4 regions of the Agrobacterium sp. H141 genome follow, and region 2 is predicted to be linked to each of the others. Evidence: riboswitches for the same ligand, from Rfam matches in the RefSeq annotation. Region 2 holds a riboswitch; each other region holds the start of a gene.
What was found. A riboswitch is a leader RNA that binds a small molecule or an ion and turns the genes downstream of it on or off. The one in region 2 is predicted to bind cobalamin.
Positions count from the first base shown of each region.

Region 1 (7,210 bases), 1.2 Mb from region 2:
CCGTCGAAGCTGATCTATTTCGTGCTGATGGCCGTCGTCTTTTCCACCTCCGGCGTGACACTGAGGGTCACCCTTGCCAGTATCGTCCTGTCGATCGGCACCTTGTTCTGGCTTTCCCAGCAGGCCGATGCCGCGACCGCCGAACAGTATATGTTCATCGGCGTTGCCGGCTCATTTGCCGCCTTCGGCATGACCTGGTTGCTGCGCAAGGCGGTCCTCAAGCAGATAGAGGCCCGTCTGGCAGCCGATGCAATGACAGCAACAGCGCAGGATCTGGCCCGTACCGACCCCCTGACGTCGCTTCCGAACCGACGATCCATTTTCGACGAACTCGACTGCCTGATTGCTGCCGGAAAACCATTCTGGTTCGGGGTCATCGACCTTGACCGGTTCAAGGGCATCAACGATGTCTATGGTCACGTCGTCGGTGACCGGCTACTGGTGTCGGTGGTCAAGCGCCTGGCGATCAATCTGTCCAGTGAGGGCGTTACCCTTGGCCGGATCGGTGGCGACGAATTTGCCGTCATTGTTCCCGATGACTGCACCGACGAGACGATCCGTCGGGAATGCGATGCCTTGATTGCGCGATTGTCCGAGCCCTTCATGATCGATCTGCACAGATTGACCGTCGGCGCGTCTGCAGGCTTTTGCCGCTTCCCGGGCGAAGGCCTTTCGGGCGCGGAACTCTATGAGCGTGCCGATTACACGCTCTACAAGGCGAAGGCAGGCTCCAGAGGCCGGACCGTCGTCTTCGATGTCTGCGAGCAGCGCGAAATGACCGAGCGGGTGGCGCTGGAACGTGCCTTGCAAGAACATGATCTGCATGACGAACTGTATATCGTGTTTCAGCCGCAATATTCGGTGCGCGATGCCGCGGTCACCGGCTATGAGGCCCTTGCCCGCTGGAATTGTGCGGGACTGGGCGCGATCCGGCCCGACAAGTTTATCGAGATTGCCGAGCGGTCGGGCCGTATGCCGATGATCACGACCGTCTTGTTTCAAAAGACGATGCAGACACTGGCCAACCTTCGCGACGACATTACCCTGTCTTTCAACCTGTCGGCCCATGATCTGGTTTGTCGCTCGATCGCGGGTAAGCTCCTGTCGGTGATCGAGCGTGCGGGCGTGGCGCCGCATAGGGTGGAATTTGAAATCACCGAGACGGCGGTCATGATGGACCTTCCATTGATCCGCAGTATTCTTGAAGACCTGCGGGCAGCCGGCTGCCGGATTGCACTGGACGATTTCGGCTCGGGCTATTCCAGCTTTCGCCATATCGAAACCCTGCCGCTCGACAAGATCAAGATCGACCAGAGCTTCGTGCGCACGCTCAAAACCAGCAACACTTCGCGCGAGATCGTTGCCGGTCTCTTGAGCCTGTGTCAGCGGCTGAACCTGCGCAGTGTCATCGAAGGCGTTGAAACCTCAGCCGAACTGGAAATACTCCTGCCGCTCAATCCCGATCTCATTCAGGGCTATTACTTCGGCGCACCTGTCAGTGCAGCGGACGTTCTGGCAATCAGCGGACGACGCAAGGCCAGAATGATCGCCCAGGTCAGCTGATGTTCTAAACAACAACGGGTCAGCCTGCCTTGCCGTTTCTGCGCATCAGCACGATGAAGAACACGCCGCCGGCAAGCCCGGTAATGATGCCGAGCGGCATATCCTGCGGTGGAATGATCACGCGTGCGACGATATCGGCGGCCACCAGGAAAATGGCCCCGACGAGCGCCGAAAGCGGCAGCACCCGGCGATAATCGCCTCCGACCACCATGCGCACCAGATGCGGCACCATCAGCCCGACAAAGGAGATGATGCCGGAAAAGGCAACGGCTGCGCCGGTCAGAAGCGCGCAGACGATAAACACCGTCATGCGAAAGCGACCGGCAGAGACGCCAAGGGTGGTCGCACTCTCGTCGCCCAGCGTCATCGCGTTGAAATTGCGTGCGTTATAAACCAGATAGCCGCCGCAGATGAAAAGGGCGGCCAGCGGATAGGAAAGCTGGTTCCATTGGGCAAGCCCCAGCCCGCCCAGCATCCAGAAGACCACGGTATGCGTGGCGCGCGGGTCGCCCAGAAAAATTGCCAGACTGCCAAGCGAGGTCAGCACGAAGGAGATGGCGACGCCCGAGAGAATGAGCCGGCTCGCATCGCTCGCATGGGCAAAGCGCGCAACCGCCACCACCAGCAGCGTGCTGCCGAGTGCGCCCAAAAAGGCAAACAGCGGCACGGTGATGAGGCCCAGGAACATGCCGGTATGCAGCAGCACGATGATCGCGCCAAGCGCGGCCCCCGACGAGATGCCGAGCAGATGCGGATCGGCCAGTGTGTTGCGGGTCACGGCCTGAAGGGCGGCCCCCACCAGCGCCAGACTTGCCCCGATGGACGCGCCCAGCAGCGCCCGCGGTAGGCGCACCTGCCAGACGATATTGTCGCGACCGGCACTCCAGTCGGCCTCCAGGCCGGACATGCCCAGATGGCTGAGGGTGATCTTCCACACATGGGCAAGCGGAATGGCGGTCGCGCCAAAGCTCACGCCAGCCGCAATGGTCGCGACCAGCGCCAGGATCAGCGCCACCACCAGCCACGGCATCAGATGCACGATGGCGTGGCGCGGGCCGTCGATGAAATGCCGGTGGCTCATCAGCGAACCGGCGGGTTGAAGGCAGCAGCCAGCGTCTTGATGGCCTCGATATTGCGCGGGCCGGGCGTTGCCTCGGCATAGGGCAGCACCACGAAGCGATTGTTCTTCACCGCTGGAATATCCTGGAAGGCCGGATTGTCACGCATGAAGGCGATCTTCTGTTCGGCGCTCACTTCGCCGTAATCGACAACCACCACCACATCCGGATTGCGCTCGATCACGCCTTCCCAGCCAACCGTGGTCCAGCTGGTTTCCACATCGTCCATGATATTGGTGCCGCCGGCAGCCTCGATCAGCGCGGTCGGCATGGCATAGCGCCCGGCGGTAAAGGGCTTTTCCTCGCCGGAATCGTAGACGAAGACCTTGAGCGGCCCCTTGCGCTCCGGCAGATCCGCCATCGCCTCGGCGAGCTGCTGCTTGTAGCCGGCGACCAGTGTCTCGGCGCGTTCCGCCACGCCGAAGATGCGGCCAAGATTGAGAATGTCGCCATACATGTCGTCCATCGACGACTTCGACTTCTTCATGATGTGGATGCAGCTTTCGGTCAGCTCATAGACCTTGATGCCGAAGGGCGTCAGCGTGTCGGGCGTGACCTCGCCGCCCACCTTCATGCCGTAGTTCCAGCCGGCAAACAGGAAATCGGCGTCGGCACCCAGCAACACTTCCTTGGTCGGATAAGTGGGCGTCAGTTCCGGCAGGGCTGCGATGTCGGCGGTCAGCGTCTCGTCCAGCGTCTTCCAGCCGGTCACACCGGTATAGCCGGCCATATTGCCGGTCAGACCGAGCGCCAGCATCATTTCCGTGAGGTTGACGTCGTGGGAGACGGCCCGTTTCGGTGCCGCATCGAAGGTCACCTCGCGGTCGCAACTTTTGACCGTGACCGGAAAACCGGATGCGGCAGCCGTTGTGGCCGAAAGGGCGAGTGCGGACAGAAGCAATGGGGCGAGACGCATGATTATTTCCCTGAAATGGATGGCTGAAGATGGAATGAAAAACGCGGCCGCCCGGTGACCGGGTGACTGTCGATCACGGTTTCCACGGCAAAGGTGTCGCGGATCGCATCGGGCGTGAGCACATGGCCGGCGGCACCGAAATCGACCTGGCGGCCCCTGGCCAGCACCAGCACATGATCGGCATGGGCAGAGGCCAGCGACAGATCGTGCAGCGACACGATCACCGTGGTTGGCAGATGCGACAACAGCGCCAGGACTTCGAGCTGATGGCGGATATCCAGGTGGTTGGTGGGCTCGTCGAGAATCAGCAGGTCGGGCTTTTGCGCAAGCGCACGCGCAATCATCGCCCGTTGCTTTTCGCCACCGGACAGCGAGGCGAAATTGCGCGATGCCACATGGTCGATCTTCATCAGGGACAGCGCGTCCCCGATTGCGGCATAGACCGCGTTCCGGCTCATGCCTGATAGATGGGGCGACAGCCCAAGTTCGACGATTTCGGCGACCGTCAGCCCGAAATCGGTGGCAGGTTCCTGCAAAACCGTCGCAATCCGTCGTGCGACCTCGCGCGGCTGCATGTCCCACACATCGGCGCCATCCAGCAGGATACGGCCGCAAGAGGGGCGGTGATAGCGGTAAAGGCAGCGCAGCAGGCTGGACTTGCCGGCGCCATTGGGCCCGACAATGGCCAGCATCCGGCCGGCCTCGACGGCAAAATCGATCTCGCAAACAAGGGAAGGCCCGCGATGCGGTCCCCAGCTCAAGCCTTCGACGGCAAGCCGGGCCGGACTAGAGCCGATCAAAGACGACGGCAGTTCCATCGCAAGCCTCCACGCAAGAAGCGGGGGAGCGGGAAGAGCCTATGCGGCTGTCAACAGCAATGTGAACGTCGAACGCCATCAATCTTTCCCCTTGGCTCACCCCGGCCAGGTTTCTTCAGACATGTCGAGGGCAGGTCTCCTGACTTGCGGGTCACAGCGCCCCCGGACCTTCCCGGCCTTTCGGCCAGTGGCATTCCCGGGTGAACTCACCGCTCACAGTTGCGGGGACAGTCACGGATTTGCGCCCTTTTGGGTACGTCTCACCGTGTTCCCTTTTAATCCCCTCCAGCGCATGCCTTCGGAGAACCTTCAACGGGGATGGGTGTAATTATATTACGTCGGGACGTCAATGGGGAATTTGCGGTCGAGCGGCAACGCAAACATTGGCGGTCATATTAAGAGTTCTGTTGTCAACGGTATGCGGAGCGGAGCAGTCTGAATTAGGTCCTTATAAGCGAGTTGATCAACCTAGAAATGCTGCGCGGGAAGGACTAGCTTTATTCGCATGGTAGACAGCAGAACGCCTGAGCAACGGCGCCACATCATGAGATCCGTGAAAACGAAGGACACGGGTCCCGAGCTGTCATTGCGCAGAGCTTTATTCGCGGCAGGTTATCGCTATAGACTTCACCGCAAAGATCTTCCAGGAACTCCCGACATTGTGTTTCCGGGAAGAAAGAAAGTGCTTTTTGTGCATGGATGCTTTTGGCATGGTCACGGCTGTGCAAAAGGTCGTGCGCCAAAATCACGGCTTGAATATTGGGGGCCGAAGCTTGAAGCTAACCGCGCACGAGATGCACGAAATATCGAAAGATTAAAACACATGGGATGGGACGTGTGCACAGTCTGGCAGTGCGAATTGGCTGATGCCGTTGCAGTCGTGCATCGACTGAGGGCATTTATCGAAACAACCGAAAATTCGTTCCACAATCCGGATTTGCCTCGGTAGGGTCTTTTTATGACGAATCGAAATTCAGCCACGGCGGGGAACTCGCGCCCCGTTGCTATAGATTTATTTGCCGGCGCAGGAGGGATGAGCCTTGGTTTTGAGCAGGCTGGCTTCGATGTCGCGGCCGCGGTTGAAGTGGACCCAATTCACTGTGCCGTTCACAAGTTCAATTTTCCGGATACAGTGGTAATCCCGCAATCTGTGTCGTCGCTTTCAGGAAAAAGAATTAGAGATTTGGCAGGCTTGGGAGACCGGGATGTTGACTGTGTTTTTGGAGGCCCCCCTTGCCAAGGGTTTTCATTGATGGGTCAAAGAGTACTCGACGACCCTAGAAATAGCCTCGTGATGGACTTTGTCCGTTTGGTTTCCGAACTGAACGCAAAAACGTTCGTATTCGAGAATGTAAAAGGTCTCACCGTCGGTAAACAACGCGCATTTCTTGATGAGTTAGTGGAGGCATTCGCCGCCAAAGGCTATCAAGTTCGGCTTCCTTGGCGCGTTCTCGACGCGGCCAACTACGGCGTTCCTCAGCATCGGGAGAGGCTAATCTTGTTCGGTTCTAGGATCGGTCACAAGGTGCCCGATTATCCTTTAGCTGTTTCCAATCCTGCAAGCGGCAAGCGATACATACCGGGATTACGATTAGGGCCTTCATGTGAACAGGCGATCGGCGATGTGCCTGATGCTGAGAATTTTGATGTGCTAACGCTAACAGATGCAGTTCCAAGCTATTCATTCAAGGAGCCATCTGACTACGCAGCCGAAATGCGGTGCCTAACAAATGATTCCTGGCATTATTCTTATGTACGTAAATGGAATCCGTCGCTTCTGACGTCGAGCGCACGAACCGTCCATACGGATATCTCCAAACGTCGATTTTCGGAGACCGAACCGGGCACTGTGGAGCCCATTAGTCGATTCTTCAAACTTTCGCCGGTTGGAATATCGAATACCCTGAGGGCCGGCACAGATGGTGCGCGGGGCGCGTTTACAAGTCCGCGCCCCATTCACTACAAGTTCGCCCGGTGCGTAACGGTACGTGAAATGGCACGTCTTCACGGATTTCCGGATTGGTTTCGACTTCACGCAACGAAGTGGCATGGCGCAAGGCAAATCGGAAATTCTGTTCCGCCGCCCCTTGCCAGGCATGTCGCTTCGAGCGTCGTTTCCGCTCTTGGAGTTGTGCCGGTCCGCCCTTCTAAGGTGTTGACGTTAGGCGATGAGCAACTCCTCTATATGGAACTTTCAAGTGCAGCTAAGTACTTTGGCGTCGAGAAGCCTAACTCGAAGCGAAATATGAAAAGCGGTGCAAAGAAACGGAAGCAATCGGAAATTGAAGCTGCGCACGCCCATCTGAGGGTCACAAATGCCAAATGATAAGCGATCTGCAGGTGAACATAACGATGGCGTAGACGCTAAAAACTCGAAGAAAAACGAAAGCGTTTACCGAGAAATCATACAAGAAATTTTCTTTCGCAATTATCGAGCCGGTATGCTGGAATTCGAGTTTGATCGGGAGGAAATTGCTGAAACTGCGGACCGTCTCGGTGTTGCGCGACCAAAGAACCTTGGTGACGTGATTTATAGCTATCGCTATCGCAAGCTGCTCCCTCCTCGTATCCTAGAGACCGAGCCCCTGGGATCGTATTGGCTAATACTTGGGGCTGGTGACGCAAAATACAGATTTCGACTCAGTCGGCTACGTCACATAGAGCCTACACCGGGGCTTCTTGTCAGGAAGATTCCAGATGCGACACCTGAAATTATTGGGCAATATGCTCTCACGGACGAGCAGGCACTTTTAGCGAAAGTTAGATACAATCGGTTGATTGATATCTTTCTCGGG
Region 1 is NZ_CM169893.1:3,204,080-3,211,289, reverse strand. It holds gene ACWPM9_RS15020 (putative bifunctional diguanylate cyclase/phosphodiesterase) at 1-1,563, shown strand, start outside; gene ACWPM9_RS15015 (FecCD family ABC transporter permease) at 1,583-2,644, opposite strand; gene ACWPM9_RS15010 (ABC transporter substrate-binding protein) at 2,644-3,597, opposite strand; gene ACWPM9_RS15005 (ABC transporter ATP-binding protein) at 3,600-4,415, opposite strand; cobalamin riboswitch at 4,528-4,741, opposite strand; gene ACWPM9_RS15000 (very short patch repair endonuclease) at 4,921-5,364, shown strand; gene ACWPM9_RS14995 (DNA cytosine methyltransferase) at 5,374-6,741, shown strand; gene ACWPM9_RS14990 (endonuclease) at 6,731-7,210, shown strand, end outside.
Region 1: it holds a riboswitch for cobalamin, as region 2 does, so the genes downstream of both, ACWPM9_RS15005 (ABC transporter ATP-binding protein) here and ACWPM9_RS09250 (hypothetical protein) in region 2, are expected to answer to the same signal.

Region 2 (7,210 bases):
GTGCAACCCGTCGCGGATCTGCATCTCCTTCAAGTCGCACAGATAGGCATCCAGCTTTTCAAGTGCCGTATCCTCCGCCTCACCCTTGGCGATACCGGCATCCTGATCGAGACCGATATCGGCGATCAGGTCGAGGATCTGCTTTTTCAACAACTTCAGCCGGCGCGGATCGCCGCCGGATGCCTCGTAATATTCATCAACCAGTGCCTCCAGGTCCTTCAGCGGACCATAGCTTTCTGCGCGTGTGAGCGGCGGCGTCAGGTGATCGATGATGACGGCACTTGTGCGGCGCTTGGCCTGGGTTCCTTCGCCGGGATCGTTGACGATGAAGGGATAGAGATGCGGCAAGGGGCCGAACACGGCTTCAGGATAACACGCTTGCGACAGCGCCAGTGCCTTGCCCGGCAGCCATTCGAGATTGCCATGCTTGCCCATATGCACGATCGCATGCGCGCCATAGGCCTCCCGCAGATAGGCGTAAAACGCCAGATAACCGTGCGGCGGAACAAGATCCGGGGAATGATAGGTTTCCTTGGGATCGATATTGTAACCGCGTGCCGGCTGTATACCCACCAACACCTCGCCGAAGCGCGTCAACGGCAGCGCAAAGCGACCGTCGAGGAAGAACGGATCGCGCTCAGGCGCCCCCCAGCGCAAAGTGACCGCGTCTTGAATCGATATGGGAAGACTCTCGAAGAACGTCTTGTATCGACTCAACGAAAGCGTCTCGCGGATCTCACGACCATCATTGGCGGCATTGGTCGGCCCCGCCATCAGATGCTGCATCAGCGCATCGCCATCCGCGGGCAAATCGTCGACGGAATAGTCCTGTTCCTGCATCGCGCGCAGCACTTCCATCGTGCCAGCAGGCGTATCGAGACCCACACCATTGCCAAGCCGGCCATCGCGGTTTGGATAATTGGCCATGACGATCACCACACGACGGTCCCTGGCGCAAGTTCGCCTCAACCGCGCCCAGTTGGCAGCAAGGCGCGCCACGAAGGCCGCGCGGTTGGTATCCGGCTGATGACTGACGATATTGGCTTCGACGGCTGCATCGAAGCGGGCTGCAGACTTGAACGAGATAGCCCGGGACAGCACTCGGCCATCGACCTCCGGCAGCGCCACATTCATCGCCAGATCTCGCGCCGACAGTCCCTGGCTGCTGTTCTCCCACGCCTCGCGCGACGAGGAGGAAAAGACCGCCTGCAGGACCACGGCACCCTGCTCGTCCAAAACGGTTGCCTTGCGCTCGGCGCCCGGCGCAGACACGGCAAACCCCGTGGCATTGATCACCACATCGGGTGTCACGGCGCCAAAGACCGAGCGGATGGTATCGGCGCAAACGGCATCCTTGAGGCTGGAGACGAACACCGGAAGCGCCCTGATACCCTCAACATCCAGCGCCTCCACCAAGGCAGCAACAGGCGCGGTGTCACCCGATTGGACAAGCGCGCGATAAAAGCAGATGGCAACGACGGGTGATGGAGCCAGATCGACATTATGGGTGGCAAGATCTGTCTCTCCACCGGCAGACATGGCGCGCTGCAAAGTGCACCATTCCTCAACACCGATCACGCCCCTGCGCGGATACCAGATACCAGCTTTCAACAAGGGGATGGCCGGTTCCGGCTTGTCGCCCTTGCCGATCAGCGCTGCGCAAAAGCGGATCAGGCTTTCGCTGTTATCCGCCCCGCCCTCGATCAGATAGGCCCACAGAGTTTGGAGTGCGTCAGCGTCTACCGTCGAGAAACTGTCCAGTCCCTGATCCGGCTTGTCATCGCCCGGAAGCACCGCGATTGCAGCACCTGTGCGGCGTGCGACAGCATGGAGCGCCTCCAGCGCATAATGAAAGTAACCGGCACCTCCCAACGCCCTGACGACGATCAGTTTTGCGTGGCGCGCAGTGCGCTCGATATAGGCGTCGACCGACATCGGATGCTTGAGGCTCGAAAGGCTTGCGACCCTCAGCGAAAACGCAGGGGCCACCATGCGGTAGGCAGCCGCGATGGCGGCAAGCTCGGTATCGGCGGCAGACAGGAACAACACATCGCCCGGCGTCTGTCCCAGATCGATGGCCTCGTCACTGTCGGCAATCGTGCCTTTCTGGGCGAGCAGAAGGTGCATTGCCTAACGACGGCTAAGCCGCCGCCCCTTCCACCGCTTCGACAACTGCGCCGAAATCCCAGTCATGCAGGCCGATGACCACGATCCGGGTTTCGCGCTTTTCGCCGGCTGCCCAGGGCCGGTCGAAATAGGTGTCGATGCGGGTGCCCACGGCCTGAATGACAAGCCGCATCGGCTTGCCCGGCACGTCGACGAACCCTTTGAGACGCAGAATGTCATGGTCGGAAATGATGTTCTTCAGCGTCTCCGCAAAGGCTGCCGGATCGGTAATCGATGGCAGTGTCAGCGCGAAGCTCTCGAATTCATCGTGGTCATGGTGATGAAGATGATCATGGTCGTCGCCACTCTCATGGGCCGCAGCATGCTCCAGCTCATGGTGAGACTTACGATTGTCGATGTCGCCTTCTGTAGCGGCACCAAGCCCCAGAAGCACCAGTGCCGGAACTTCGCCATGGCGGGCCTCGATCAATGACGGTTTGCGGGCAATGCGGCCGGCAACCTTTGACTTGACGTCGGCAAGCGCCTCGGCCTCCAGAAGATCGGCCTTGTTGAGTATGATCAGGTCAGCGCAAGTGAGCTGATCCTCGAACAGTTCCTCAATCGGGCTTTCGTGGTCAAGATTGTCATCGAGTGCACGAAGCGCGTCCACCTTGTCATGATCATCGGCAAAGCGCCCGGCAGCGACCGCTGCACTATCGACGACCGTGACCACCCCATCCACCGTCACCCGCGTCTTGATACCCGGCCAGTTAAACGCCGCGACCAGCGGCTGCGGCAAGGCAAGCCCCGATGTCTCGATCACGATGTGATCGGGGCGGTCTGGCCGGTCCAGGAGCTTTTCCATGGTCGGAATGAAGTCATCGGCGACCGTGCAGCATATGCAGCCATTGGTGAGCTCGATGATGTCGTCTTCGGTGCAATTATCGGCACCGCAGCCCTTCAGCACATCGCCATCGACACCCAGATCGCCGAATTCGTTGATAATGAGGGCGATCTTCTTGCCGCCGGCATTCATCAGCATGTTGCGGATAATCGTGGTTTTTCCCGATCCGAGAAAGCCGGTGATGACGGTTGCCGGAATTTTGGCCTGCAGCATGATTTAACCCTTCATTTTCAGCGGCAAACCGGCCGCTACGAAATACACTGTGTCCGCTTGTGCGGCGATCATCTGGTTGAGCCGCCCCGCATGGTCGCGAAATTCCCGCGCCATGCGATTATCCGGCACGATCCCAAGCCCAACTTCATTGGCAACGATCACGATCTCACCTGAGAGATGGCGAAGGCAGTCAGCCAGCCCGGCGCTCTGCCCCTCCACATCCTTGTCCGCCAGCATCAGATTGGACACCCAGAGCGTCAGACAATCGACCAGAACGGCATTCTGTGACGCGCTGGTCGAGGTCAGCGTCTCAACCAGCTCGAGTGGCGCCTCGTGGGTGATCCACCCCTCGCCCCGATCCGAACGATGGGCCGCGATGCGCGCCCGCATCTCGTCATCGAAGGCCTGTCCGGTTGCGATGTAATGTCGGTCCAGACCCGTATCTGTGGCAATGTTTTCGGCAAAACGCGACTTTCCGGAGCGCGCACCACCCAGAACAAATGTCACGTTTCTGGTTTTATCCGCTGCCACGTCAATTCACCTTGTCGGACAAGCCGAACAGGCCGCCGGGCTTGCCGATGATCACGGTACGATCCTTAGCGGTCGCCTTGCCGGAAATGGCAAAATCGGGATTGCTCTTGTCTTCCTCGGGCAGGAGCTTGTCCACATTGGGTAGCTCCACCTCCGTGTCGGCGGCAGAATTCAGGTCTTCGGCGTTGCGACCGATAAAGCGCGGCAGAATGGCAAAGAACAGCGCGGCCACGACCAGCAAGAGGACCGTCCAGCGTTTGAACAATGCAGAAGGCTTCATCGGGTTTGCATGTCGCATGCAATGCACGCGACCTCCCGGCAGCAACAACAGCGTAGACGCGACCGCAAGGGCGCTTCACCAAATGTCGCCACGACAACCTCCGTGCTGGCAACGGGGAGATACCCCAGTTTCGGGCGTCAGGCCCTGAAGGACGGCAGGTCTCCTGGCTCGCGGCTTCGGGCGCTGCGCAGTCACGCGCATTTGCCCACGGCTTTCCCTCACCTTCCCGAAAACTACCGTGATGCGAAAGGCGGACGATTCGTAGATAAGGAGGCGTCCAACCCCGGTTATTCGCACCACATTTTCAGTGGCTTTTCCGCCTGCAGGAAGACCACCTGCCGCCGCACCATGCGGTCGATCTCGACAGTCTTCAGCACAAACGGATGAGAACGCCTCGCCGCTCTACAGTCGCGGGGTCGGCTGCGATTGGGACGCCCTGTTTGGGTCCATCCGTCGCATTCCCTTTTGCTCTCCGCGTCATCCCAGGATGAAGCGGAAACCATCCAATTCTCCCGCATGATTATGCGTTCCGTCGAATGAAGTCAATCAAACCGGCGACCTCAGAAGACAGGGGACGACTTCGCTCACAGAGGAATGTTGTCGTGTTTCTTCCAGGGATTGGACAGGTCCTTGTTACGCAGCATCTTCAACCCGCGCGCAAGCCGTCGGCGGGTCGATTGCGGACGGATGATCTCGTCGATATAGCCACGCTCGGCGGCCGCGAACGGCGACAGGAAGCGGTCTTCATACATCTTGGTGTGCTGGGCAATCTTGTCTGGATCAGCGATATCCTTGCGGAAAATGATCTCGACCGCACCCTTGGCCCCCATTACCGCGATCTGCGCCGTTGGCCAGGCATAGTTGATGTCACCACGCAGATGCTTTGACGCCATCACATCGTAAGCGCCACCGAAGGCCTTGCGGGTAATCACAGTCAGCTTCGGCACGGTCGCCTCGGCATAGGCAAACAGCAGCTTGGCGCCATGCTTGATCAATCCGCCATATTCCTGCGCTGTGCCCGGCAGAAAGCCCGGCACATCGACAAAGGTGACAATCGGAATGTTGAAGCAATCGCAAAAGCGGACGAAGCGTGCAGCCTTGCGGCTGGCATCGGAATCAAGGACGCCGGCCAGCACCATTGGCTGGTTGGCGACAAAACCGACGGTCGACCCCTCGATGCGACCGAAACCACAGACGATATTCTTGGCGAAGCTTGCCTGGATCTCGAAGAAATCGCCTTCATCCGCGGTCTTCAGAATCAGTTCCTTGATGTCGTAGGGTTTGTTGGCATTGGCAGGCACCAGCGTGTCGAGAGACATATCGGTCTGGTCAACGGGCTGAAAGCACTCGATCTCGGGAACTGGCGCCGTATTCGACTGCGGCAGAAGCTCGATCAACCGGCGCACCTGCAGCAGCGCTTCCACGTCGTTTTCATAGGCGCCATCGGCGATCGATGATTTGGTCGTGTGGATAGAGGCCCCACCCAATTCTTCCGCAGTCACCGTCTCGTTGGTCACGGTCTTCACCACATCGGGGCCTGTCACGAACATGTAGGAGGTATCGCGCACCATGAAAATGAAATCGGTCATGGCCGGCGAATAGACGTCACCGCCGGCGCAGGGCCCCATGATCACCGAAATCTGCGGAATGACGCCCGAGGCCAGCACATTGCGCTGGAACACCTCTGCATAACCGCCAAGCGCTGCCACACCCTCCTGGATGCGCGCACCGCCGGCGTCATAGATCCCGATGATCGGCGCACGGTTTCTAAGCGCCATATCCTGGATCTTGCAGATCTTCTCGGCATGCGCTTCCGACAGCGAACCGCCGAACACGGTAAAGTCCTTGGCAAAGACAAAGACCGTTCTGCCGTTGACCGTGCCCCATCCGGTGACGACACCATCCCCCGAAATGCGCGTATTCTCCATGCCGAAATCCGAGCAACGGTGCTCGACGAACATGTCGAATTCCTCGAAGGAGCCCTCATCCAGAAAGATGTCGATGCGTTCGCGCGCAGTCAGCTTGCCGCGCTTGTGCTGGGCATCGATGCGCGTCTGTCCGCCGCCAAGCCGCGCTTTTTCGCGACGCTCTTCAAGTTCCCGGAGAATTTCCTTCATGGCAGCCCCTCATCCTCAACGAATGTGCGGGCTTACCATGACAACGCTGCGGATTGAAGCGCAACAGCCTTCGCTATTGGTATTAGGACCCGAAAGAGACAGCCTATGGTTTGCAGGCAGGGTCATTGGACGCGCATTTCGGTGCAGCTGTCTCCACCTTTGGAGCCGGCGACAAGCTGATGCTGGCATTGGCCCCGTCTTCCAGATTCGTCCCCGACCGCACAGTCGGCTTCACGACTTCGACGGAGACGTCAGGCTTTTGCACGAAGGCATCGAATGTGGCGTCAGGCGCGATGGTTTCTTCGGTCACATAATCTGTTTTCAGCCTGGTCGAGGTCCGAGGCTTCGGCTTGACCACACGCACAAGGCTCGGGGTCTGCAGGGCGAAAGAAAAACGTATGCGCGCGGCGATCTCGTCGGCGAGCGCCTGAATGGCGATGTCCGGATTATCGGTATTGCTGCGAACAAGGAAGCTTCCGGCGGCAACCGGATTGCCGGTCACGACATCCGCAGCGGTCACCTTGAAGCGTGCAAGCGCACGCCTGTCGCCGAGATAGCGGACCGCGCGGTAGCTTTCGATCTTCACCGTCAGCACAACCCGTTCGGTTGCCACCCGCCGCTCGGTAGCCTTGATCGCTGCCGAGACGCGCTGGTCCACTCCCGTAGTGAGCGCAAGCGGGACCTGCTCATTGGCGATCACGCTAACATCGCGCACATCATAAAAGAAAGGCCGACGGATCGGATCCGTCGGAAAAGCGACACAGCCCGCAAGCGTCAATGCAGCAAGAAGAGTGGCGACAATCGGCAGCAGTCGACGAAGCATAGCGGGTTCCCGGCGAAATGAAGTAACGCCGAAAGCATGCGCATTTATAGTTAGCAAACGGTTAAGTAGCAGCTCTTAACGTTTCGAACACAGCCGATGCTGCCCGCAATTCCTCAAAACGCTTTGCACGGCGCATTTCCGCCTCGGCATCAGAACCCCAATGCTCGATTGTCCAATCTTCTTCCAGATGGGCAAGACGCCAGACCTCGTCACGCTCCAGCGCACCTTCGGCGAAC
Region 2 is NZ_CM169893.1:2,012,358-2,019,567, reverse strand. It holds gene cobN (cobaltochelatase subunit CobN) at 1-2,127, opposite strand, end outside; gene cobW (cobalamin biosynthesis protein CobW) at 2,141-3,223, opposite strand; gene cobU (bifunctional adenosylcobinamide kinase/adenosylcobinamide-phosphate guanylyltransferase) at 3,227-3,730, opposite strand; gene ACWPM9_RS09250 (hypothetical protein) at 3,756-4,034, opposite strand; cobalamin riboswitch at 4,184-4,539, opposite strand; gene ACWPM9_RS09245 (acyl-CoA carboxylase subunit beta) at 4,619-6,151, opposite strand; gene ACWPM9_RS09240 (hypothetical protein) at 6,255-6,974, opposite strand; gene ACWPM9_RS09235 (ATP12 family chaperone protein) at 7,036-7,210, opposite strand, start outside.

Region 3 (7,210 bases), 120 kb from region 2:
AAGCGCTGCCAGTTCGGTCAGTACCTGCATGTCGATCTTCTGGTGAAGCGCCAGGACGCCGAGCTCTGCCTTGAGGTTGACTTCGTAGTCCTTGGTTGCCTCGAAACGGTCGCGCTCGGCCTGGCGGTTCTGGGACATCATGATGATGGGCGCCTGGATGGCGGCAAGCATGGAGAGGATCAGGTTCAGGAATACAAAGGGGTAGGGATCGAATGCGTCACGGGTGAGGATGACGACATTGATAATCGCCCAGCCGCTTAGGAACAGAAAGAAGAAGATGATGAAGCCCCAGGAACCGCCGATCTTGGCGATCTGGTCGGCCAGCCTGTCGCCGAAGCTGGAGCGCGCCGTGAGCTCGGCATTGACGTCGGTCGCAACGACCAACCGGTTCTTCGTCCGCTCGACCACCAGTCGTTCTGCGGCACTGAGCTGCTCGGCGGCTTTGCCCAAGTGTTTCTGGAAGAATTCCGGTCCAAGCATGTTCATTGTCCATTAGCAGTTGAAGCGCCTGTTGACGGCATACGCCATGAATGAGCGTGCTGACAATCCGGTTTCACCTTGGCAGGCGATCTCTGCTCAGCTGGCTGGCAGAAGCTGTCCCTTTGGGAAAAATTTCCCCGTGCTGAAGCCCTCGCCGAAGATGGTGTCATATTGCACAAGGCGATAATCATTCAAAGCGGGATCAGCCACAGGAGCCATCAGCCAGTCGGGATGGCCTTCGCCTTTCTTGTCGACCAGCATATAGCGATCGACCACGTCGTAGCGTTCATGAACCCTGCCAAGCAAGCCCGTATAGAAGGGATGTTCGAAGCCCGCGAGCGCCAACAAATGCATAGGTAGCTGCGAGGGGCTGACAGCGCCGAGATCTTTCTTGGTGCCGGTTTTCGAAGACCAGATCACAAGCGGCGTTTCATGTTCTCGGGCCATCTGTTCGACATCGGCACGTCGGTCGGCGACCTGATCTTTCATGTAACCGCTTTCGGGGTAAACCGTTCTGAGCGGAGGAAGGTGGTCGCCGAAGATCATAATGATGGTTTCGCGGTCACGCTTTTTTGCCCATTGCATCAGGTGTTTCAGGCTATCGTCGGCCTCTCGCACGCCTTGCGAATAGGTTGCAAGGATTGCCTTGCTGCCGTCAGACAGATCCGGTCCGTTGATGGCGATGGTATTGTTCTTGTAGCGGCCTGCCTCATAGGGGCCGTGGCCCTGAAGCGTGACGGCGAAGAAGAAGAACGGCTTGTCGGTGCTGTCGGCGTTCTCGATCAATTCGGCAGTCAGTGCCTCGTCGGAGGCGAAGATGCCGCGCTTTTCCATTGGCGGCATGTTTTCTTCCGACAGGAAGTTGTCGAAGCCCAGCGCATCATAGACATTGCCACGGTTCCAGAACCAGCTCTGGAAGGGATGGAAGGCCTTGGCGGCATAGCCTTGCGACTTGAAAAAAGTGGCAAGCGAGGGCAGCGGGCGACGGATATATTGCTGATAGGGAATGCTGCCGGTGGGCAGGAAGGCATTGGAAAAGCCGGTGAGCGCCTCGAATTCGACATTGGCGGTCATCCCGCCGAATTCCGGCGAGAACATTGTCCCGGACTGGTTGGCGCGGATGACCGGCATTGGATCAGGCGTCAGCCGCACCGAGGTAATCCGCGTCGGATCCCAAAGCGACTCGCTCATGATCATGATGACGTCGGGCTTCTCCGAGGACGTCGAAACTGCCGCAGGAGAGACTGGCGTGGAGGGGATCTGGTCGATTGCCGTGGCATCATAGCCTTGGGGCGGCGCGACATTGGCCATCGGGATATTGAAGGCAAAGGCGAACAGGAAGCCGTTCTGCCTGTAGTTGGCCTTCTGGTCCCACATCATGGGAATGATGTTGAGTTGGTCCCGCAGCGGCGAATATTTGGCATAGTCGAGCAGTGGCACAAAGCCGGCGATCAGGGGAATGGCCACGGCCAGACGGGCCAGTTTTCCCTTGGTGGAAATCGGATTGAAGTTGCGTCGTGCGAAAACCCACAGATAGACGATCGAGGCGACAGCGAGCACGGTTGCCACGCCATAGCCGAACGCGGCCAGTGGACGATCCGCCACCATGGCCGGCATCAGTTCGAAAATCTGGCGGCCGAACAGCATGTCGCTCGGATAGAGCGGATCTGACAGAAACATTTGTTTCTGGCTCGATATGAAGGCTGGCAGGATGGCCAGCGGCATCAGGATCAGCGCGGCCTGATGGGCGCGACCGAGCAGCGCATCAAGAGCAATATAGAATACGAACAAGAGGCCGATTGCGGCAAGGCCCGGTCTGTCTGGTGAAAACAGATAGGTTCCCACGTCATCGAGCGTGCCGCGCGCGATCCATTCCATCAGGAAGACGGTGGTGAAGGACAATGCCAGCGAATTCAACAGACATAGGCTGCTGGCGAAAAAACCGGCGTGACTGTGCGTTGGTATCGCTGATTTCAGCGCTGGCTGTTTTACGAGTACGGGGGCGTTATCGGTGGCAAACTCGGCCAACGCAGTCTCCAGGTTCAGTCGGAATGAAAAATATGAGCGGTGTCATACAAGTGTCATATAACTGTCATGAACGCTAGATGAACGGAGGCTATGGGACGCCCGTTGGAGTAAATTATTTTGCGCTGCGTTACAGGCTTTGCGGTCCGGGCAGTCCTTCGTCGTTGCGAAGCGACAGGACACGCGCTAGAGGATTGGCATGGCTGAGCAAAAGACTGTTACCGACACACTTCGTATCGCAATCGCGCAGGGCAATCCGACCGTTGGCGATGTCGCCGGAAACCTTGCCAAGGCGCGGGCTGCGCGGGTTGAGGCCAAGGCCAATGGCGCTGACCTCGTGGTATTGCCCGAGCTTTTCATCTCGGGCTATCCGCCAGAGGATCTGGTGCTGAAGCCTTCATTCCTGGCGGCCTGTCAGTCAGCCGTCGATGAACTGGCTGCCGATACAGCCGATGGCGGCCCGGGCGTGATCATCGGTTTTCCCCGTCAGGGTGAGACAGGCCGGCACAATTCCGTGGCGCTGATCGATGGCGGCAAGATCCTGGCATTGCGCGACAAGGTCGATCTGCCCAATTACGGCGAATTCGACGAGAAGCGGGTTTTCGAGGAAGGCTCGATTTCAGGTCCCTTCAATTTCCGCGGTGTTCGGCTCGGTATCCCGATCTGTGAGGAAATCTGGAACGATCTGGGTATCTGCGAGACGCTGGCGGAAGCCGGCGCCGAGATCCTGATCGTGCCGAATGGCTCGCCTTATTATCGCGGCAAGCTCGATGTGCGTCATCAGGTGGTGTTGCGACAGGTAATCGAGAGCGGACTGCCGCTTCTGTTCGTCAATCAGCTTTGCGGCCAGGACGAACTGGTCTTCGATGGCGCAAGCTTTGCCTTCAACTCAGACAAGACGCTGGCATTCCAGATGAGCCAGTTCGAGGAGACCTTCTATGTCTCGACATGGCGTCGCGAGGAGGACGGCTGGTGCTGTGACAAAGGCCCGATGTCACAGATTCCAGAAGCGGAAGAAGCGGATTACCGTGCCTGCATGCTGGGTTTCCGTGACTATGTGAACAAGAATGGTTTCCGCAGCGTCGTGCTGGGACTGTCCGGTGGCATCGACTCGGCCATTTGCGCGGCCATTGCGGTCGATGCACTGGGTGAGGAGCGCGTGCGCACGGTCATGCTGCCCTATCATTATACCTCCGAGGATTCGCTTAAAGATGCGGCCGATTGCGCCAAGGCTCTTGGCTGCCATTACGACATCGTGCCGATTGCGGAACCTGTAGAAGGCTTCCTGACCGCACTTGGCGAAATGTTCGAGGGCACGGAAAGTGGCGTGACGGAGGAAAACCTGCAAAGCCGCACGCGTGGCACGATCCTGATGGCGATCTCCAACAAGTTCGGTTCGATGGTCGTGACCACCGGCAACAAGTCGGAAATGTCGGTCGGTTATGCGACGCTTTACGGCGACATGAATGGTGGCTTCAATCCCATCAAGGACCTCTACAAGATGCAGGTCTATGCCATTTCTGCCTGGCGCAACGCGCATGTGCCGCCGGGAGCGCTTGGGCCGTCTGGGGAGGTTATCCCAGCCAATATCCTGACCAAGGCACCTTCTGCGGAACTGCGTCCCGATCAGACGGACCAGGATTCCCTGCCACCTTATCCGGTTCTGGATGACATTCTGGAATGCCTGGTGGAAAAGGAGATGTCGGTTGAAGACATCATTGCGCGGGGGCACGAGGTCGCGACGGTCCACCGCATCGAGCACCTGCTTTATCTGGCGGAATACAAGCGTCGTCAGTCGGCGCCGGGCGTGAAGATCACCAAGAAGAATTTCGGCCGTGATCGGCGCTATCCGATTACGAACCGGTTCCGGGATCGTGCATGAGCGATCGTACCGAGGGTCCGGGCGTTCGGACCGCGATGCCTGAATTCTCGCAGGCTGAACGAGACTATATCTTTTCCGTCTCGGCGAGCGAAGAGGGGCGCAGCTCGCTCTTCGGTGTGGTGTCGGCCTTTGCCTATTATGCGCCGGCAATCGCCATCGGTGCCTATGGCTTATGGGACGGCGACTTCAAGGTGCTCGGCATCGGTTTCCTGACATTGGTCGCCAGTCTCGTATGGGGCTTTGCGGGCGAGTGGGGTCGCCGCAACGCGTTGCAGACGGGCGTGGCGATTGTCGTCAAGCTGCGGCGTGCGCTGGAACAGCCAACCAGTTTGTAGGCGAATTTGTTATTGGGGAGGGATTATGCGCAGTTCGGTTGAGATCTACGACATGGAGACGCGCGAGTGCGAGGTGGTCTGGCAGACAGACGATCTTGTCGAAGCGCCGAACTGGTCCCGCGACGGCGAATTCCTGATCGTCAATGGAAATGGGCTGCTCTACGCGCTGCCGCTCGGCGATGATGACGCCGAGCCCGAGTTGATCGATACCGGTCTCGCGGTCCGGCTCAATAACGACCATGGACTGTCACCCGACGGCGCATCCATTGCCTTTTCGGATGAGACGCTGTTTGGCAAGTCCTGCATCTATATTCTTGGTGATGGAGATGAGGAGCCGCGTCAGATCACTGCCAATATGCCATCCTATTGGCATGGCTGGTCACCGGACGGACGGGAACTCGCCTATTGCGGTGCGCGCGATGGTGCCTTCGACATCTATACGATTTCGGTCCGTGGTGGCAGCGAACGGCGACTGACTTTCGGTGAAGGCCATAATGACGGCCCGGACTATTCGCCGGATGGCGGCTGGATCTATTTCAATTCCAGCCGTACCGGTCCGATGCAGATCTGGCGTATGCGATGCGATGGATCCGGACTGGAACAGCTGACATCGGACGGACACGGCGATTGGTTCCCGCATCCTTCGCCCAATGGCGAGAAGGTTCTCTTTCTATCCTACGATCCGGATGTCTCCGGCCATCCTCGCGACAAGACTGTACGGCTTCGATTGATGGATGCAGATGGCGGCAATGTCGAGACGCTGTTCGAGTTCTTTGGCGGGCAGGGCAGCATCAACGTGCCCAACTGGTCTCCCGACGGAACAGCATTCGCCTTTGTCCGCTATTTCCCCGAATAGATAGGCCGGTGTCGTTGCCGGCGCTTTGCGTTTGCCGTGCTTCGCGCTAAACCAACGTTGTCTGGTGCCCGCGCGAGCGGGAGAATCGGGAAGCCGGTGGAAATCCGGCGCGTGCCCAACGCTGTGAGGCTGATGCACGATCGGGAGTTTCCTGGAAACTCAGGCCACTGGTCTTGCGACCGGGAAGGCGATCGGAGCAGATGATGCCGAGCCAGAAGACCGGCCGGACACGATAGGCTTTGCCTGTGCGGACAGCAGGCGGTCGCAGCATTGTTGGGGATTTGACGATGCACGACGAACCACACGATCATTTCGTGCGGGCAGGGGCTTTTTGCGTTGAAGAACGCAACGCCGTCTACCGCGCCATCCATACCCGCCGTGATGTGCGGGATCAGTTTCTATCCGATCCATTGCCCGATGCATTGATCACTCGACTGCTGGAGGCGGCCCATGCCGCACCGTCCGTCGGGTTCATGCAGCCGTGGAATTTCCTGGTCGTGCGCGATGCTCGGATGCGGGAGGCGGTCTGGCATGCCTTCAGCCGTGCCAATGATGAAGCGGCAGAGATGTTCTCTGGAAGCCAGCGTGACAGCTATATGCAGTTGAAGCTCGAAGGCATCCGCAAGGCGCCGGTGGGAATCTGCATTACTTGCGATCCAACGCGCGGCGGTCCGGTTGTGCTCGGTCGCACGCATAATCCACGCATGGACAGCTATTCCACCGTTTGCGCCGTGCAGAACCTGTGGCTTGCAGCGCGTGCGGAAGGAGTGGGCGTCGGGTGGGTCAGTATCTTTCGCGATGCGGATTTGCGCGCGATCTTCGGCATTCCGGAGCATGTCGAGATCATCGGCTGGTTCTGCCTTGGCTATGTCGACAAGCTCTATGATCAGCCGGAACTGGCGCTCAAGGGCTGGCGGCAGCGCTTGCCGCTTGAGGATCTGGTGTTCGAAGAGCGATGGCCCGATGGAGACGGCTGAGCGAATTCGCCTATTGTACGGGTTGCGCGCCTGACAGTGCCGGGTGCTTCAGGTCGATGCTGCTTGTTTCCTTGGGAAGGAAAGCCGGGCCGACCTGCCTTACGGTGCTGGTGCTCGGATCATAGGGGCGCTCCATCGGATCGATGGTGATTTTCTCAGGTGCGATTTTGTCAGGCATGGTCTTGATCGGGGTAATGGCGGAATAAGCCGCAGCGGTGCTCTGCTGACGGTTGGCGTAGCTCAGCGCCTTTTGATGGAAGGCTGTCAGGTTGCAGCCGCAGGCCTTGTCGTCACCGGTCTTGCGGTGGAGATAGGCAAAGGCGCTCGGAAGGTCGCGATAGGGCCGCCCGGTGGACGCTGAGACCATATCCGCGCTCTCCTGGCTCAGCAGGGAGTGATAGTAGAGCTCAGTCTGGGTGCCGGGGCACATATTATCGCAAAGTCCGGCATCGCGTCCGAACATGGCCGGTGTCGCGTTGGACGATATCGGAAAAAAGGCACCGTCGCAGGTGCGCACGCACATGGTTCTAAGTGTTCCGCCCTGACCCTGCAGGCTGGCACGCCACCCGTCGATTGCGTAAGAGTTGCGCATGGCGTCGTCCGGTATCCGCAACGTTCCTGCCGGCGACGAGGCCTGCTCGTCCGCCAAAGGCTG
Region 3 is NZ_CM169893.1:1,888,469-1,895,678, forward strand. It holds gene ACWPM9_RS08640 (DUF1003 domain-containing protein) at 1-486, opposite strand, end outside; gene ACWPM9_RS08645 (LTA synthase family protein) at 577-2,508, opposite strand; gene ACWPM9_RS08650 (NAD+ synthase) at 2,705-4,387, shown strand; gene ACWPM9_RS08655 (hypothetical protein) at 4,384-4,722, shown strand; gene ACWPM9_RS08660 (TolB family protein) at 4,748-5,578, shown strand; cobalamin riboswitch at 5,624-5,820, shown strand; gene bluB (5,6-dimethylbenzimidazole synthase) at 5,866-6,555, shown strand; gene ACWPM9_RS08670 (DUF2865 domain-containing protein) at 6,566-7,210, opposite strand, start outside.
Region 3: it holds a riboswitch for cobalamin, as region 2 does, so the genes downstream of both, bluB (5,6-dimethylbenzimidazole synthase) here and ACWPM9_RS09250 (hypothetical protein) in region 2, are expected to answer to the same signal.

Region 4 (7,210 bases), 270 kb from region 2:
GAGTTTCAGCAAAAGCCACACACCCGATACCGCAACCATGCCACCCACCAGGCCGACGAGCAGCGCACCTTGGGTGGTCAGAACCATGCAGCCGGCCGTCACTGCGACCAGGCCGCCCAGGACGCCGTTGATCAGGCCTTCGGGACGCCATATCCCTTCCTTCATGCGCGACAGGAATGTGCCGGAAAGACCACCGAAGACACCGGCTGCCAGCGTGTTGAGAATGATATGCCCCACGGGGGCATCCATCGTTAGGGCCGATCCGCCGTTAAAGCCGAACCAGCCGATGAACAGGATGAGCGTTCCGGCGCTTGCCAGAACCGTGTTGTGGCTGGCAATGCGGCCGACCGTGCCGTCTTCGAGAAAGCGCCCGATGCGCGGCCCCATGATGACGACAGCTGCCAGACCCGACCAGGCGCCTATGGAATGGACGACGGTAGAGCCGGCAAAATCGATGAAGCCGAGATCCGCCAACCAGGCCGTATTGCCTGGAAACAGAAGCTTGCCCCAGGCCCAATGACCGAAAATGGGATAGACGAGGGCGGCAATGACCGCGACCAAGACGAGATAGGCGGAGAAAGTCAGCCGCTCCGCCACCGCACCGGAGACGATGGTGGCAGCCGTGCCGCAGAACATGGCCTGGAAGATCAAGAAGGAAAGTGCCGCCTCGCTGTCGCCGGAAAACAGCATGAGGTTGCCATCCATGCCGATGAAGCCGAAGAGATCCGCGCCGAACATGAACATGTAGCCAATGATGCCGAACAGGGCGACGGAGACGACCAGATCGACCAGGTTCTTCTGAGCCACGTTGATGGAGTTCTTGGAGCGAACCAGGCCGCCTTCCAGAAACAGAAAGCCGATCTGCATCATGAACACCAGAGCAGAGGCGACCAGAACCCATGTCTTGTCGATCAAGGCAATCGGATCGGCGTCAGCGGCATAAAGAGGTGGAGCAAAGGCAAGAAATAAGAATGTATTCGTCAGTAGAAGTGCGTGTTTGCGCATGATTGTTTCCCGCAAGGTTATGGGCACAATCCTTGTTCGGTTATACTTAACGAAGTGTTGCTTTGTCGCTTTGCACGTCGAGTAAATGCCCGCGATTGCAGGACTTTATGGCTGAGACCGGACGTATCCATGTGCTGATTTCAAGCCGACGCATAAAAAATATGCGTTTGCTTTATTCTAAGGCAGGGCAAGTGACTGTCGTCGCAATACTTCAGTCCTCTGTACATGTCGCCGGAATGGCCCCGATTCCGACTGGTAGCGGGCACAGAGCGTCGTGACATTGAAGCCAGTCTCGGCAATGGTCTGGCCGAGTTTCAAGACGGGGAGATGATGGATGGAAACCTTGACCGGCGGGTGCCTGTGCGGTGCGCTGCGTATTGTCGCTTCAGGCCGGCCCGACAGGGTTGGGCTTTGCCATTGCATGGATTGCCGAAAACACCATGGTGCGCTGTTTCATGCCTCGGCTATTTTCCCGCAAGACGCGGTGAAAGTGGACGGAGAAACGCGCGCTTATCAGGGACGGCATTTTTGCCCGCGCTGTGGATCGTCCGTCTTTTCATGCAGCGGCGATGAGATCGAGGTCAATCTCGGATCGCTCGATCAGCCCAATCAACAGGTCCCGACCTACGAGCTCTGGACGGTGAGGCGCGAAAACTGGTTGCCGCCATTTCCGCTGCAAAGGCGCTACGACCGCGATCGGGAGAGTGATGAGCGCTCCGAAGAATAGATCGCGGTCGTGAAATCGCAGGGTTTAAGCTTCGATCTCGACGGGTGTCAGCGGACGTGAGCAGCAGGCGAGGATATAGCCTTCCTCGATCTCTTCTTCGAGAATGCCGCCATTATGCTGCATGTCGACTTCGCCCTTGAGCTTCATCACCTTGCAGGTGCCGCAAAGCCCGGATTCGCAGGCAGCGGCAATTCGCACACCAGAGGCACGCGCGGCCTGAAGCAGGGTGTGGCCCGGCTCGCACAGACCGTCCTTGCCCGACATTGCGAATGTGACCTTGGTCGGCTTTTCGCCGTCCGCATAATCGGGCACCACGATCGGGGCAGGGGCAGCGGCCGGGAGGAAGGCTTCTTCATGATAGTGGTCCATGTCGAAGCCCGCACTTTGAAGTGCGTCCTTGACCGTCGCCATGAAGGGCGCAGGACCGCAACAGAAGACCTTGCGGTCGAGGAAGTCGGGCACCAGAAGCGAGATCTTGGCCCGGTCCACCCAACCCTTCAGGCCCGACCACAGCTGCGTGCGCTCCAGCTGCTCGACGATAAAGCCGAGCGTGAAATGCGGCATGTAGCGCGCCTTGTACTCCAGCTCCCAGCGGAAGATGATATCGTTGGGCGAGCGGGCGCAGTGGACGAAGGCGATGTCGCTGTCGGGTTCGCGGTCCGAGAGATCGCGGGTCATCGACATCATCGGTGTAATGCCGGAGCCGGCCGAGATGAACAGATATTTGTCGCCGGGATGACGGACATAGGAAAAGTCGCCAACCGGCCCATAGGCCTTGAGTTTCATGCCCGGTTGCAGATGTTCCATCATCCAGCGTGTGCCGATGGAATCCTTCTGCGCCTTGGCCGTCACCTGAATGGTGTAGGGACGCGACGGCGTGGACGAGATCGTATAGGTGCGCATGACCGGTTCCGGCCCGACCGGCAGTTCCAGCGTGAGGAACTGACCCGGCTGGTATCGGAACCAGTGGCCCGGATGGTCAGACTTGAAGGTGAAGGTCATCACATCCGGTGTTTCCGGCGTCCAGGCGACACATTCGAGCATATGCTCCTTGTCGCTCCAGGGCCGCATTTCATCGACATGCCTGTATGTTTTGTCTTTTGCCATTTTATGCCACGACCGAGAGTGGAGCCTTGTCGCCCTGCAGGCGGTTGACCATGAAATTGGCGTACCATTCGACAAACTGCATCACGCCGCCTTCATGTTCGACGGAGTAGGGGCCGGGCTCATAGGCCGGCGAGCGGATGCCGAAGGCGTTTTCTTCAACGATGGAGCGGTCCTGGTCGTTGGTCATGTTCCACACATGGGTCAGCTTTTCGACGTCATAGTCGACGCCTTCCACCGCGTCCTTGTGAACGAGCCATGTCGTCGTGACCGCCGTCTCTTCTGCCGACAGCGGCAGCACGCGGAAGGAAATCGCATGGTCGCCGAGAATGTGGTTCCACGTGGTTGGATAGTGGAACAGCAGCATGGTGCCGATATTGGAGATGTTGACGTCGCCTGACAGCGGCTTCTTCACCGCCGGCTTGCCGTCCATGGTGTAGCTCTCCGCACCGGGGATCAGCGGCATGCGGGCAACGCGGAACTGGCCTGTCGGATCCATCAGGAACTCGCTCGGCAGCCCACCGGCTTCGCAACGGGCCCAATGCTCGGCAATGACCGGATCGTCGCCGGCGCCTTGCACGCCGGTCGCAGTCGGCGCTTCCGGATAGGTTCGGCAAAGTTCGGGATGGTTGCCGGCGCAGTGATAGCACTCGCGATTGTTTTCCCAGACGAGCTTCCAGTTGCCTTTTTCGATAATGGTCGAGCGGGCAGCAACCTTGGCTTCGGCCAGACGGTGCGGTGCCATATAGGGTTCGATACTGGCGCGCATCGGCGCAAAATCGGCAGGTTCCTGCGCAAGACAGACGAAGATATAGCCGGCTACACTCTCGCAGGCGACGGGCTTCAGGCCAAACTCTGCCTTGTCGAAGGTTTCACCCATCTGCCGGGCAAAGACCAGCGAGCCGTCGAGGTCGTAGGTCCAGTTGTGGTAGGGGCAAACCATCTTGGCTGCCGCGCCGCGCTCGGACGTGCAAACGCGATGCCCGCGATGGCGACACGTGTTGTGGAAAGCGCGAATGACGCCATCCTTGCCGCGCACGATGACCACGGGATAGTCGCCGATCTGCACGGTGAAATAATTGCCGGCGCGCGGAACCTCGCAGTCATGGCCGATAAACAGCCAGTCACGGTACCAGATGGTCTCCATGTCCAGCTTGAAAATGTCCTCATCGATATAAAAGGGCTGCTCCAGGGAGAAGCCTTCGCGGCGGTTCTTAAGTTGCCGCAAAACTGTCGTCTGCAAATCCATTTGCGCCCTCATTGATGTTCATTGGCGGACGCAGAAAAGCAATGCGGCCTCTTGGGTTTGCCGCATGTGCCCGGACCGCCCGCCGCGGCCGAAACTGACATGTCTACAAGGCTGGTTTCCGGGCTCCGGAGCTGTCCGTCATGGACCATCCGACTCCTTCCCAGGCTTGTCTGCCCAGTGGCCTCCCGTCGGATTTTTCGCTCCGCCACCGTTGCGGGGGCAGCGCCGGATTTAGACCGGCTTCCCAATTCTCCGCTCCGCTTCCCTGCGGCCCGGCACCTTGGATTGAGATCATACTAGCGGCTATGCGGGGGTGCGATGCGATGGAAAGCGACATCGAGAATGCGCAATTTGAATAGTCGCTGAAAACTGTGTCCGCCCCTTGGCCGCCGTCTGCTCACGACACGGCGGCGCTTCGAACTATTTCGCTAATGTGCAAGGCGCGATGGATCCTATCGCCAAGTTGTGCGTTCACCCCAACAAGGGGTGAGTAGTGCAGACCCTGAAAACGGTCAAAACAAAGTGGTTTCGTTCAATCACGCGGCGGGTGGTTGGGCACAGTTTTGCGTTTTGGGCCGTCCCAACTCGAAGAGGAAAGTCATGAACAATCCAAATTATTATTACCCATTGGGAATTTGGGTGCTTGCTGTCGGCGCTGCCCTCGGCCTTGCCGTCGCACTTTATAATTTTGTTGTCCCGCTCACGGGCGTCAACGGCTCGATCGGAGCGGGTCTGGTGGTGTTTTCCACGGCCATCATGTTGCTGGCGGCGTTGTTTTTCCCGATTTTCGGCCATGGCGCGCTGAGAAACATCGTACGCGCATTAATAGTACTCGACATCGTCTGCACGGCAGCTGCCGGTTATTTTCTGCATGAATGGTTGCTGATTGGCGCCATGGTTGTGGCCCTGATCGGTGCGATCTGGGAGATCGCCCAGCCTTCGCCTGCCGCAACGACATTTCAAGGAGCAGCATGATGAAGCGGATGAATATCGTTTTTGCAAGCGGCCTCATCCTGGCCGCATTGGGCACCGCCGCCTATGCTCAGGATACCGCCCAGCCCGAAGCGCCGGCCGCTCCGTCAGCCGGCACCACGGTTGAACAGGACAGCACTGCGCCAAGCGCGCCTTCGACATCCGACAGCGCCGATACGGCAGCGCCGTCTACGTCCCCCGCGCTTACGGACGCAACGCCCAAGCCGGACCGCTATCCGGGCGTCGCCGATCCGACATTCAACACCACGCCGCGTCAGCGCACGAATATTCCGATGATGCCGAAAACGGCGACATGGGACAGTTTTCACGGTCAGCTGAATGCGCAGAAATATTCTCCGCTGACCGAGATTACGACCGATAATGTCAAGGACCTGAAAAAGGTGTGGGACATGCATACCGGCGACGTGTCTGACGGCAGCGGCGGCACGCCGGCGACGGTGTGGTCGGCAACGCCCGTCTTTGCCAATGACACGCTGTATATCGGTACGCCCTTTTACCGCATTCTGGCGCTCGATCCCGCAACCGGGAAAGAGAAATGGCACTTCGATACCGATTCCACGCTGGAGGCCCTGACGCAGCCGGCGCTCAAGAATCGCGGCGTTTCCTATTGGGAATCGAAAAATCCGGTCGCCGGCGAGCCGTGCCAGAAGATCGTCTATATCGGCACCATGGATGCCCAGCTCTTTGCGGTCGATGCCGATAGCGGCAAGGCCTGCGAGAAATTCGGCAATAACGGCGTTCTCGATGCCAATCAGTGGAACACCATCAATGACCGCTTCCCGTTCTCGCTGCTGCAGCCGCCAACCGTGGCCGGCAATCACGTGATCATCGGCTGGGCCGGCAAGGACTGGGCCTTTGCCGAAGCACCTCCGGGTGCGGTCTTCTCCGTCGATCCGCAGACCGGCAAACTGCAATGGTCGTTTGAGACGCTGCCGGAAGAGGTGCGGCAGAAGACCGGTACCGCCAATGTCTGGACGCATATGTCGGTCGATGAGGATCTGGGCCTGGTCTATCTGCCCGTGTCCTCGCCCTCGCCAAACTACTGGGGCGGCAATCGTACCGAGGAGATCCCCTATGCAACCTCGACGACAGCGCTCGATCTGGAAACAGGCAAGGTTGTCTGGTCGCGCCAGTGGGTCCATCACGACATCTGGGATTACGACATCAATTCCGCTCCGACACTGATGGATATCACGGTCGACGGAAAGACCATCCCGGCCCTGATGCAGGCGACCAAGATGGGCTTCCTGTTCGTCGTCAATCGCGAGACCGGCGAGGATGTCTGGCCGATCGAGGAGCGTGCGGTGCCGGGCGGCGACGGATCGGTGGACGGCGAATATTACGCGCCGACACAGCCATTCCCGACCAAGCCGGCCCCCTTGCTCGACCAGTCGAAGAAGCCGAAGGTCTGGGGCATTGCCGATCTGGTGAGTGGCGGTGCCTGCTCCAAGCTGTTCGATGATCTCTGGTATGAAGGCATGTACACGCCGCCCACAGCCAAGGGCAAAGGTGTCCTGACCTATCCGGATTCCGCCGGTGGCGTTCAGTGGGGCGGGGTTGCCTATGATCCGGAAAACCAGATCGCCGTGGTCAATACCTCGCATATCGTGCAGTACATCAAGCTTTATGCCCGCAAGGAATATGATGAGAACAAGGGCGGGTCCGGCAATGAGAACGGTTTCTACGCCCAGGAAGGCGCGCCCTACGGCATGGAGTTGCAGAACGCGCTGAACTGGCTGGGCATGCCGTGCTGGGAGCCACCATTCGGTGAGCTCGTCGCCATCGACATGCATACAGGCGATGTGAAGTGGCGCCGTCCGCTGGGCGAATCGCAGAAATATGGCTTCTTCATGCCGGAAAGCATGGGTTCGCCCACGATTGGCGGTCCGGCGGTGACAGCTGGTGGCCTGGTCTTCATCGGCTCCACCATGGATGCCAAGGCCCGTGCCTTCGACATCAAGACCGGCAAGGAGCTGTGGTCGGCCCAGCTGCAGGCCCCGATCGTCGCCAACCCGGCAGTCTATGAATATCAAGGCCGCCAATATGTCGCCTTCATCTCCGGCGGCAACTCCATCCTGTCGCCGACCCTCGGCGATCAGGTGGCGGTCTACGCCCTGCCGAAGTAAGTGACA
Region 4 is NZ_CM169893.1:2,284,798-2,292,007, reverse strand. It holds gene amt (ammonium transporter) at 1-1,005, opposite strand, end outside; gene ACWPM9_RS10455 (GFA family protein) at 1,340-1,732, shown strand; gene ACWPM9_RS10450 (FAD-binding oxidoreductase) at 1,757-2,839, opposite strand; gene ACWPM9_RS10445 (aromatic ring-hydroxylating oxygenase subunit alpha) at 2,841-4,085, opposite strand; cobalamin riboswitch at 4,178-4,383, opposite strand; gene ACWPM9_RS10440 (hypothetical protein) at 4,572-5,060, shown strand; gene ACWPM9_RS10435 (outer membrane protein assembly factor BamB family protein) at 5,057-7,204, shown strand.
Region 4: it holds a riboswitch for cobalamin, as region 2 does, so the genes downstream of both, ACWPM9_RS10445 (aromatic ring-hydroxylating oxygenase subunit alpha) here and ACWPM9_RS09250 (hypothetical protein) in region 2, are expected to answer to the same signal.